2 regions of the Paenibacillus sp. JJ1722 genome follow, and region 1 is predicted to be linked to the other one. Evidence: riboswitches for the same ligand, from Rfam matches in the RefSeq annotation. Region 1 holds a riboswitch; the other holds the start of a gene.
What was found. Region 1 has a riboswitch for thiamine pyrophosphate ahead of ACM1ND_RS14515 (thiamine phosphate synthase). Riboswitches for the same ligand answer to the same signal wherever they lie in the genome.
Positions count from the first base shown of each region.

Region 1 (6,067 bases):
CGGAAAGCCGGCAGTTACAGCTTCTTACGGGGGCATGGTTCTGAATGAAGATTACTGATTTTGCAGTCATATTTATACTTTTGTTTTTGCCCTTTGGTGTAGTTAGTGACTTACGGGTCCAGAATCAGCGTGAAGTGCAGCAGCTAGAAATGAAATATACGTCGGCTCTCCGTACCGCAGTTCAGGATGCAGGGGTTATGCTCTCACAGAATGAACGTCAAGAACGCGAGGCCGGATACGGATCGGATAAGTTTTTTCGTGTAGATAAAGAAGCAGCGCTGCACACGTTCCTGCACACCCTTTTTCTTAATGTAGGCATTGATGGGGATATAGTAGCACAACGTGCATTATTGGATTACATACCAGCCATTGTAATTCTAGATTATGACGGTTATTATGCGTTCACTTCAGAAGCCTATACCGACGAGCATGGACAAGCTGCCATAGGTCCCAAATGGAGCGAAAAAAAGCCATATGCCTATGTTGATTCAGTAGACAACAGTGTGGGGTTCACCTTGGATAATTATGTGCACGCATATGATGCGCGGAATCACAGGTGGGTGGAGGGCTTTCAAAAGGAACTTCAGGACCAGACCCCTATATCTTTACTGAATAATTCAGAAACTTTTGAGCAAATACGTCGTTCCACCATCGTTCGCAGCGTCCAAGAGGACCTGGCGCGAATTATTAATGTCCATAACGAAAAAGCTGCACGTAACGGCATAACTTATACGTTCACGCTACCGCTCATTCCGCAAGAGGAGTGGTACAACACAGTAGATGATGTGGGTCTGATCGCGTTTATCCAAGGCATTCCGGTCGGAGACAGGTATTACAATAACTATGGATTTGGTGGTGGGAGAGTCGTTAGAAAGCAAGACATTATAGGCGGCATAGAACCAGATACTGGGATGAAATATTTTTATAGAGATTCATGTCCAGCTCCCTTTAAAGCGAGTGAACGTTTTGCGGATGAAAAATCTGCAGCAGCTGCGGGATACTTTGAGTACAAATGTTATAATGGCTTAAAATAATCACCTTCATGGGTGGTTTTTCTTTTTTTAGGCAGATCCATATCAAAAACCTTAAAAATCGCTGTTTTCCATATTCCGATATGGTGACAGAATGTGCTACAATAAAGCTTTGAAAGAAACGAAATGCATATGAAATAAGAACAGTCGGCAGCGCCGATGACAATAAGGAGCCAAAAACAGCTTATGAGTTTATTGACTGTAGAAAATGTATCTCACAACTTTGGGGACCGCGCATTATTTAAAAATGTTTCCTTTCGATTGCTTGCGGGGGAACGTGTAGGTTTGGTAGGAGCTAACGGTGTCGGTAAATCGACACTCATGAACATTCTGACTGGAAAATTGCTTAAGGATGAGGGTAAAGTGGAATGGACTCCACGTGTACGTTACGGCTATCTGGATCAGCATACCAAGCTGACACCGGGCAAAACGGTACGTGATGTTTTGAAAGACGCTTTTCTTCCTTTGTTGGAATTGGAAAAGGAAATGATGCAGATTACTGACAAGATGGGGGATGCTTCTCCTGAAGAGTTGGAAGTGCTGCTGGAACAGATGGGTGAAATTCAGGAGCAACTGGATATGGGGGATTTTTACCTCATTGATGTGAAGGTTGAAGAAATGGCGAATGGACTAGGTCTGTCGGCCATAGGACTGGATCGGGATGTATCTGCACTTAGCGGTGGGCAACGGACAAAGGTGCTTCTTGCTAAGTTGCTGTTGGAAAAGCCAAATGTCCTGCTGCTGGATGAGCCTACCAACTATTTGGATGTAGAGCATATTGAATGGCTTACGCGCTATTTGAAGGATTATCCCTATGCTTTTATCCTTATTTCACATGATACTGAGTTTATGAACCAGGTCGTTAATGTTATTTACCATCTTGAATTTGCCAAGATGACCCGTTATTCAGCTAACTATGAAAAGTTTCTTGAAATGGCGGATCTGAACAAAGCTCAGCATATTGATGCTTATGAGAAGCAACAGGACTTTATTAAGAAACAGGAAGATTTTATTCAGCGTAATAAAGCGCGTGCCTCTACATCTGGCCGAGCAAAGAGCCGTGAAAAGCAACTTGATCGGATCGAACGTATAGATAAGCCTGAAGAAGCTGCGAAGCCAACCTTTCAATTCAAAGAAGCACGTGCAAGCGGAAAGACGGTATTTGAGGGTATTGATTTTGAGATTGGTTATACGCATGCCCTTTTGCCTAAAATGTCCATGACGATTGAACGTGGCGAAAAGATTGCTATTGTTGGCTACAACGGTGTCGGTAAATCGACATTGCTCAAAACCATATTGGGAAAAATTCCACCAATCAGTGGAAAAACCTATCAAGGTGATTTTTTGCAGCCCGCTTATTTTGAGCAGGAAGTAAAGGCGGAGAAAATTACACCGATTGACGATGTGTGGAATGAATTCCCACATTTGAACCAGCATGAAGTACGAGCGCATTTGGCGCGTTGCGGTTTAAAGAATGAGCATATCACGCGTCCGCTATCTGCGCTCAGTGGTGGAGAACAGGCTAAAGTCCGTCTTTGCAAACTGTTAATGCGTGAAAGCAACTGGGTACTGTTCGATGAGCCTACCAACCACTTGGATGTTAAAGCTAAGGATGAGCTGAAACGTGCCTTGAAGGAATACAAAGGGACCGTATTGCTTGTATCTCACGAACCGGACTTTTACGAGGATTGGGTAACCAAAACGTGGAATGTGGAAGAGTGGTCAAGTAAAGTTAACTAACATCAACTAAATCCAATTCTGCATATTTCACACGAAGTGGGGTTTGCAGAATTAGGAAAATATGCTAAGCTATCTTTAGCTTATACAATAAAATAGTCACACTAGGGGAGCCGCCCATGCGGCTGAGACGGAATAAATGGATTTCGGACCCTTTGCACCTGATCTGGGTTATGCCAGCGTAGGGAAGTGAGCGCCGTACAAACAAGGCAACACCATCTTATTTTTGTTTGTGCGTGGGACGATACACGTATACGGATATCATTGTCCGTTCGATTATTGGACGTTCGTTAAACCACTTCCTTGGGGAAGTGGTTTTTTTGCGTTTCGTTCACTTTAAGTTGTTCGAGCTTCCGTAGACGATTCACATACAATCCTCTTTCATTACTGCTGGTAGACGTGACTGGCTAAGCTTATATCTTTTAGTCCAATGTGAGGTGAAGACAAAATCGAATTACACGCAATTTCGATGGAAAAGGGCACTTTTGCACAAGCAGCCCAAGTGGCTGCTGTGATTTGTCCGTATGTTCATTATGTACACGCACGTTTAAAACAGAATGGTGCCTCTGCATTGCTATCTTTGACTCGCAGCATGGTGGAGCAGGGAGTTCCTTTGCAACAAATTGTAGTAAATGATCGTGTGGATGTAGCTTTACTTACTTTGGTTGGAGCCGTCCAGCTACCAGCTAATGGATTACCTGTAGCGGATGTGAAAAGCCTACTTCCAAAGGGTACACGCTGTGGAGTATCTGTGCATTCCTTGAAGGAGGCGCAGACTGCCGAGCGGGTAGGAGCGGACTATGTACTTTATGGTCACATATATGAGACCCATTGTAAGCCCGGTATTGTACCACGGGGTTTAGCTCAGCTTGAACATATTTGCAGGCTGTCGAACATTCCGGTGATCGCGCTGGGCGGCATACAACCGCACCATATCCCGGAGCTTTATAGGGCCGGAGCAAGCGGAATTGCGGTGATGTCTGGTATATGGGAGGCTGAGTCGCCCGTTGCAGCTGCGCTGGAATATCGGCGAATGGCAGATCTTGTAGTTCACGACCTGTAGCGAGAAAACGAGAGTAGAGGCAAGCTGAAAGCAGAATGGTTTATGGAGAGGAGACACGGAACAAATGCCAAAGATACACATAGAGGCAAGAGCGATAGGACACGCTGAATGCTTGGTCATAGGTGGAGGTGTCATCGGCAGTTCCATTGCTTATCATGTGGCCAAGGAGGGAAGAAGTACGATCATGCTGGAACGATTGATCCCGGGTGAGGGAGCCTCAGGAGCAGCGGTTGGAATGCTGGCAGCGGAAAGTGAAGAGTTCACCGACTCTGAGCTGGCACGATTTGCTCGCATAAGTCGAGACGCATTCCCTGAGCTTGTTTGTGATCTGGAGCGTTTGTCAGGTATTTCGGTGGAATTCCGTACAGAAGGATTTGTGACTCCTTTCCGTACGGAAACTGAAGGCCAAAAACGCTGGAAAGCTGCTAAAACGCGAGAGGATGATTGTCCTATCTGGTGGGATGCGAGGGAATTGGCCCGACGAATTCCAGGTTTGGATGAACAAGCGATCGGGGCAATATATCGTTCAAAGGAGACACAAGTGGCTCCTGTCCAGCTTTGCCATGCTTATGCAGGTGCTGCTGCGGTGCTGGGGGCAACGGTATGGTCTGGTACACAGGCAGAGCAACTGGTCATACAGAATGGTCGAGTTTGCGGTGTTCGAACAGATAGTGGCTTTTTTTCCTGCGATCAGGTCATTATTGCCGGAGGCTTGGATAGCATGAAATTGCTAGCGCAGGTTGGATTTGAATATCCACTTTATCCGGTCAAGGGTGAAGCGGTAGCGGTCTCCTTGAAGGATCACCCGTTAGAATATACCATTTATGCTGATGATATTTACCTCGTGCCTAAACAGAATAACGAGCTTTGGATTGGGGCAACGAGCCTTCCGCATCAATATGACGAAGAGGTGACCGTAGGAGGCTTGGAGGGGTTGCTGGCACGTGCCTCTGCTTGGCTGCCGCGCGTCCGTGAAGCTTCTTTTATACGCACTTGGGCGGGCTTACGTCCGCAGGCCGCATCAGGTCATCCTTTTATAGGCACTGTCCCTGGGGTCGAGGGCGTATATGCTGCCGTCGGGCATTATCGCAACGGTGTCCTGCTGAGTGATGCTACCGGGCGTGCGCTGGCAGCTATGCTTAATGGGGCTGGTGCAGCTGAACTTGGGATAAGTAGATTTTCTTCTGAGCTCCTCAAGGAGGAAAGCTTATGAAGCTGACGATTAACGGCCAGAGCCTGACCTTTTCTAATCGAATCACTCATGTGGATCAATTGCTACATGAGCTTGATGTAAAGGTGAAAACCGTAGTGGTAGAGCTGAATCGGCGTATATTGACCCGTGAAGATCATGATGAAGCGGTACTGAAGGATGGAGATTGCCTAGAGATTGTACATTTTGTGGGAGGCGGTTGATCATGTTAACCATTGGAAAAGCATCTTTTACCTCAAGGTTGTTGTTGGGAACAGGAAAATTCTCTGATCTAGATATCCAATCCCAAGCCGTAGAGGCTGCTGAGACGGAAATATTGACGTTTGCTGTACGGAGATTGAACTTGGAGGAACGGGATAAGCAGCATTTTCTCGATATGCTGGATTTGAGCCGGTATACACTTCTTCCCAACACAGCAGGGGCTACAACAGCAGAGGAGGCCATTCGTATTGCCCAATTGGCAAAAGCCTCCGGCTTGTGCGATATGATTAAGGTGGAAGTCATTGGGGATAGCAAGACACTGCTGCCTGACCCTTTTGAAACGTTGAAGGCTAGTGAAAAGCTGTTAGAAGAAGGCTTTATCGTGCTGCCCTACATATCGGACGATGTGATTCTAGCCAAGAGGCTACAAGAGCTTGGAGTACACGCCGTTATGCCTGGAGCTTCACCGATTGGTACAGGACATGGTTTGCTCAATCCGTTTTCATTAGAGCTAATTATTGAACAGGCGGAGGTCCCGGTTATTGTCGATGCGGGTATTCGCTCACCCAGTGACGCGGCAATGGCTATGCAGTTGGGGGCAGATGCTGTTTTGTTGAACACAGCCGTATCAGGAGCGAAGAACCCAGTAAAAATGGCTGAGGCCATGAAACTGGCTGTTCGTGCTGGAAGATATGGTTTTGAGGCGGGGATGATTCCTGTAAAACGTTACGCTTCAGCGAGCAGTCCGACAGAAGGCATGATTCAGGCATGAAGGTATCTGACAAATCCGGTGCAGGAGGAACACATCCAAGTGACCGTTATTCC
Region 1 is NZ_CP182500.1:3,309,272-3,315,338, reverse strand. Features, by position in the region: gene ACM1ND_RS14530 (hypothetical protein) at 1-58, shown strand, start outside; gene ACM1ND_RS14525 (hypothetical protein) at 45-1,034, shown strand; gene ACM1ND_RS14520 (ABC-F family ATP-binding cassette domain-containing protein) at 1,218-2,771, shown strand; TPP riboswitch at 2,865-2,973, shown strand; gene ACM1ND_RS14515 (thiamine phosphate synthase) at 3,238-3,831, shown strand; gene thiO (glycine oxidase ThiO) at 3,896-5,044, shown strand; gene thiS (sulfur carrier protein ThiS) at 5,041-5,244, shown strand; gene ACM1ND_RS14500 (thiazole synthase) at 5,247-6,014, shown strand; gene ACM1ND_RS14495 (ThiF family adenylyltransferase) at 6,011-6,067, shown strand, end outside.

Region 2 (6,067 bases), 2.4 Mb from region 1:
ATATAAAATTAATCTTCGTTTCATAGAATTTAGGTATAATTCCACTTGAAAATAGTAGTGTAGATCCGTATAGATACCTATTATCGTATGATGGGGATTATCCAAAGTCAACGCCTGAACCGGAAAAGTAAAAATGATGCAAAGAATTGTCGATGTTTGTTCTCGTTCTGTAATATGGTTGTCACAAAAACATCGGTTTACAGTAGCCGCGACTATTCTATATAATTTATGTAACCATGTTTCATAGTGTGAAACGAATATGGATACAAGAGGAGCGGTTCACGATGGAAGACCGTAAATTAACCGTTCGCGCTGTAGAGCGTGCACTTGATATACTGCTGTGTTTTACCGCAGATTCGGATCTTGGCCTGACGGAGATTGCCTCCAAAATTGGTCTACATAAAAGCACGGTTCATCGGCTGCTGACTACGTTGGAGGATCGGGGCTTTGTCGTTCGGAATGCCGAAACGGAAAAATATCGACTTGGCTTCCGCATTTGGGAGCTATCCACGCACTTGTCCCAAAGCGACGAGCCGGCGGTGTTGTTACAGCCTGCAATGGAAGGACTACGTGATCGTCTGGGCGAGACGGTCAGCTTGTACTTACGGGACGGCAGCATGCGTATTCGCATACAAGCCGTGCAGAGCAATCAGGCGATCCGCAGGGTTGCGCCTGTAGGTGCGCGTATGCCGCTGGCTGTAGGGGCCTCCAGCAAAGTCCTGGCAGCCTTTATGCCGCCGCAGGAGCTGGAAGCCCTGCTAAGCGGGGATGAATGGCCGTCCTCAGTAGACCCGGAGGTCTATAAAGCCCAGCTGCAGGACATTCGCGAGAAGGGCTATGCGACCAGCTATGAAGAACGGGAGCCAGGGGCTGCTGCTGTGGCTGCCCCAATTGTAAACCGGAAGGGACAGGTCACTGCGGCTTTATCTGTATCCGGTCCGGTCAGTCGGCTTGCACCCGAGACGCTGCATGACTTTGCTCCGATTTTGATTGAAGCGGCGAAGGAAATGGGATTTATGCTTCCGTAACAAGAATGAACACAGTTAAAGCAAGCAAAGTGATTTGATGGGGAGCGTCTCCTTGGTAAAGGGAACCTAGAAGGGTTGCCAAAGCCATAAATTTAAAGTAGTCTGGTAAGGATGGCGGGATATCTGTTATAGCCGCCTCATATGAATAGAAGTATCACAGTTACTGGGGGAGCCTGTAATGCCGGGCTGAGATGGAATCGTGCAAGATTCCGGACCCTTTGCACCTGATCTGGATCATACCAGCGTAGGGAAGTAATCGGCCATTGAAATGTATACGCGGCTGCTGTCTACAGTGGCGCATTGGAATAGGATTATTCCACATGCGTACTGTCTGGATAGCTGCCTCGTTAGATTAGCCGGTTCCCTAGGGAACCGGCTTTTTTGCATAGATCAGCGCCACCCTGGGAATGGTTCCGGATCGGTGTGTCATTTCATCGAAACGGGAGGAATGGACAATGAAGCCGACAGAAGTAGAAGGAACAAAAGGAACAGAATTGAAATCAACAGAAGTAAGATTGGTAGGAACAAAAGAAGTTGAGGTAGAGAAGACAAACGGGGAGCAAGCCAGAGGGGTAACGCCCTTTCCAGGGAGCCGTAAGGTATATATTCAAGGCTCACGGCCGGACATTGCCGTGCCAGAGCGGGAAATTGCTCTTCATCCTACACATACGCCGCAGGGCACGGAGCATCATGAGCCATTGCGTGTGTACGATACGAGCGGTCCCATGACCGACGAAGCCTATCAGGTCGATATCCGTCAGGGCCTGCCTCCATTACGGCGAGCTTGGGCCCTGGAACGGGGCGATGTGGAGGCTTACGAGGGACGCGCCGTCAAACCGGAGGATAATGGACTGAAACCTGGCTCCAAACGGGAGACAGTTGAATTCCCCGGCGTGACCAACCGTCTGCTTCGTGCTTCGCAAGGTCGTACAGTGACGCAAATGCATTATGCGCGGCAAGGGATCATTACGCCTGAAATGGAATTTGCGGCGATCCGCGAAGGGGTGGAGCCTGAGTTTGTACGGCAGGAGTTGGCTGCTGGACGAGCCATTTTGCCTTCGAATATCAATCACCCGGAAAGTGAGCCAATGGTCATTGGGCGTCATTTTCACGTGAAGATCAATGCGAACATTGGTAATTCTGCGGTTACCTCCTCCATCGAGGAGGAAGTGGAAAAAATGACCTGGGCTGTGCGTTGGGGCTCGGATACAGTTATGGACCTGTCCACAGGCCGTAATATCCATACAACACGTGAATGGATCATTCGGAATTCTCCTGTACCGATTGGGACTGTACCGCTGTATCAGGCACTTGAAAAGGTGAACGGCGAAGCAGAAGCGCTGACGTGGGAGCTGTATCGCGATACGCTGATTGAGCAGGCGGAGCAGGGAGTGGACTATTTTACAATTCATGCGGGTGTATTGCTGCGGTATATACCGATGACGGCGAATAGAATGACGGGAATCGTATCCCGTGGTGGGTCGATCATGGCAGCCTGGTGCCTTGCGCACCATCAGGAGAATTTTTTGTATACGCATTTTGAAGAAATCTGCGAAATTATGAAAGCCTATGATGTGGCCTTTTCTCTCGGGGATGGTCTACGTCCGGGTAGCATCTATGATGCGAATGATGAAGCACAGTTTGCAGAGCTGGAAACGTTGGGCGAGCTAACGCAGATCGCCTGGAAGCATGATGTTCAGGTCATGATTGAAGGGCCAGGACATGTCCCTATGCATAAAATCAAAGAGAATGTGGATTTACAAATGGAGATTTGTAAGGAAGCTCCTTTCTATACCTTGGGGCCGCTCACGACGGATATTGCCCCCGGATATGATCATATTACCTCAGCCATCGGGGCGGCGATGATCGGTTGGTTTGGGACGTCCATGCTGTGTTATGTTACGCCTAAGGAGCATTTGGGTCTGCCGAATAAGGATGATGTCCGCGAGGGTGTCATTACCTACAAAATTGCGGCACATGCTGCCGATCTGGCGAAGGGTCATCCACGGGCACAGCAGCGGGATGATGCTTTGTCCAAGGCACGCTTTGAGTTCCGGTGGCGGGACCAGTTCAATCTGTCGCTTGATCCCGAGCGGGCCTTGTCCTACCATGATGAAACGCTACCGGCAGAGGGCGCCAAGGAAGCACATTTCTGCTCGATGTGTGGTCCCAAATTTTGTAGTATGCGCATTACGCAGGACATTCGCGCTTATGCAGCGGATAAGGGGCTGAACACTCAAGAAGCAGTAGCTGCCGGGATGCGTGAGAAGGCAGAGCAGTATCGGGATGGAGGTCAGTAAAACGAACGTGTGAGTTTAGGAAAAATGAATTAAAAAAGCCGTGGTTCTCTACAGTCGATGTAGGGAACTACGGCTTTTTAGCTTATGTAAAGCGGGATCTTGCAACCGGATAAACGGCGCCTTATTTTTTACCCATTTTTTCATTCAAAATGTCCTGAAAGCTGAGCTTCTTCTCCGAGCTATCTTCTTTCTTCTGCATACTCACCGCGTTGGCACGTTGGTATTGGTGGTGAAAGGGCATCAGGGTGTGGACGGTTAAGTTCATTGTATTCATGTAGGTCATTCCTCCAATTCCATATTGTCAAATTCAGATTGAGTTGCTTAGGACGTCTGTATAGGACTATTTGTATGTACTTGATGTCGTGATGCTATGTAGGTTGCTTGGTAATGTTTCAATCATTATACCCACATTTTTTCAAAGTAAAACGCTTTTGACATAAAACAGGAAGATGGTCATATGTGTCCAAAATGTCGATTAGGAGGATGGTCGTTTTAGAGGAAAATGTGCCTAGGTCTAAAACAAGGGCTAGAGGCCCGTTTTCTTAGTTTAGTAGTCGGGATTGTGTTATTTTGTCGAATAACCTTGTAAAAGGAGAATTTTGCGGAATCCAAGTCAGGATTGAGGCAGTCTGGTGGCGAATTAAAGTGTCAAAGTTGTATTGACTTTATGTTTGGTAGTAGATACCATGAACTGGTTGTCAGCGTATTTTGGCAACAAGAGTCAGCCAATCCATCTGGCGATTCATCCTTTGAAATGTTAGAGAAAGGATTAGAGCATATATGAAAAAAAGTATTGCAGATATCGCATTTATTATTCTGGGTGCGTTTTTTTTCGCGCTAGCTGTTAATCTGTTTGTGATCCCGAATGAGTTTGGTGAGGGGGGCGTTACAGGGGTTACGATCATTTTGTACTACCTGTTTCAGTGGTCTCCCTCGATCGTCAATCTGGTGATCAATGGCTTGCTGTTGATTGTCGGATATAAATTTTTGGACAAGAGAACGACCCTGTACACTATAATTGCGGTCGCTTTTAACTCGCTGTTTCTACATTTAACGGTTAACTGGCGGATTGATTCGCATGAGCCGACGATTAATGCTGTATTTGCCGGAGTTTTGGTGGGGGTCGGCATTGGCTTAATTGTACGGGTAGGTGGCACTACGGCGGGAACGGTCATTTTAGCCCGAATTGCCAACAAGTATCTGGATTGGAATATCAGCTATGGCCTGCTGTTTTTTGATTTGATTGTCGCGTTCTCTTCCTATTTTATTATTGGTCCAGAAAAATTGATGCTAACTATAGTTATTTTGTACGTTGGTACGAAGGTGATGGACTTCATGATCGAAGGACTGAACCCGAAAAAAGCAGTCATGATCATTTCGGAGCACCAAGATAAAATTGCCGAGATGGTTATTACGAAAATGGATCGTGGAGTTACCGTCCTGTCAGGCCACGGATATTACACTAAAAATCCCAAAGAAGTGCTGTATATCGTCATTAGTAAACAAGAGGTATCAGCGCTTAAAAAGATAGTGAAAGCCATCGACACAGCAGCATTTATCACCATTCATGACGTGCGGGATGTGTTCGGAGAGGGCTTTTTGGATATTTCGAAGTAACTCGCGTGCGAAGGTAAGGTTATAAGAGAACGTGGCTAGAAGTCGGTCCTGAGGGATCGACTTTTTTTGTTTTATATAAATAAGATGAACTTGAAAAATGAACATCAAAACGGAGTAGGCGGAATGGTGCTGTACAAGCGAAGCACCATCCGTCTGCGCAGTGGCGCTATAGGTAACTCTTAAGTTCGGTTTATATAAATAAAAAAATACCCCCGATTGCAGCTTTATCTGCAAAACGGGGGTTCTTCACATATGAAGTTCATAAACTTAGCTTTCGATCATTTGACGCAATACGGTTTGCAGAATACCACCGTTGTGGTAGTAGTCGATATCGACAGTGCTGTCCAAACGGGCAATTACTGGGAATTCGAACTTCGTGCCATCCTCGCGTTTAGCCACAACCGTAAGCTCTTGACCAGGCTTCACGTCATTGTCGATGCCAAGAATGTCAAACGTTTCACGACCGTTCAGACCCAGGCTGGACCAGCCATAGCCTTCCTGGAATTGCAGAGGCAGCACACCCATGCCGACCAGGTTACTGCGGTGAATCCGCTCGAAGCTTTCGGCAATGACAGCCTTAACGCCCAGCAAAAGCGTACCTTTGGCCGCCCAGTCACGGGAGCTGCCTGTGCCGTATTCCTTACCAGCAATGACGATCAGGTTCTGATCGGCTGCCTGATATTTCATGGATGCATCATAGATGGACATTTCCTCATCCGTTGGCAAGTATTTGGTCACGCCGCCTTCAGTACCTGGAGCCACATTGTTGCGGATACGGATGTTGGCGAATGTACCGCGCATCATGACCTCGTGGTTACCGCGACGGGAGCCGTAGGAGTTAAAGTCCTTGCGTTCCACGCCATGCTCCTTCAAGTACAGTCCTGCCGGGCTGGAAGGGGCAATGTTGCCTGCTGGTGAGATATGGTCCGTTGTGACCGAATCATTCAACAGGGCAAGCACACGGGCATTACGGATTTCCTTGATATCCTGCACGCCATCCTGAAGTTTTTCAAAGAATGGTGGATTTTGAATATAAGTTGATTTTTCATCCCATTCATATAGTTCGCCTTCAGGAACCGGAATGGAGTTCCATTTTTCGTTAGCAGTAAATACATTCTCATA
Region 2 is NZ_CP182500.1:868,992-875,058, forward strand. Features, by position in the region: gene ACM1ND_RS03980 (IclR family transcriptional regulator) at 285-1,028, shown strand; TPP riboswitch at 1,184-1,296, shown strand; gene thiC (phosphomethylpyrimidine synthase ThiC) at 1,484-3,328, shown strand; gene ACM1ND_RS03990 (hypothetical protein) at 3,450-3,602, opposite strand; gene ACM1ND_RS03995 (YitT family protein) at 4,109-4,945, shown strand; gene acnA (aconitate hydratase AcnA) at 5,213-6,067, opposite strand, start outside.
Region 2: another riboswitch for thiamine pyrophosphate. It lies ahead of thiC (phosphomethylpyrimidine synthase ThiC); the one in region 1 lies ahead of ACM1ND_RS14515 (thiamine phosphate synthase).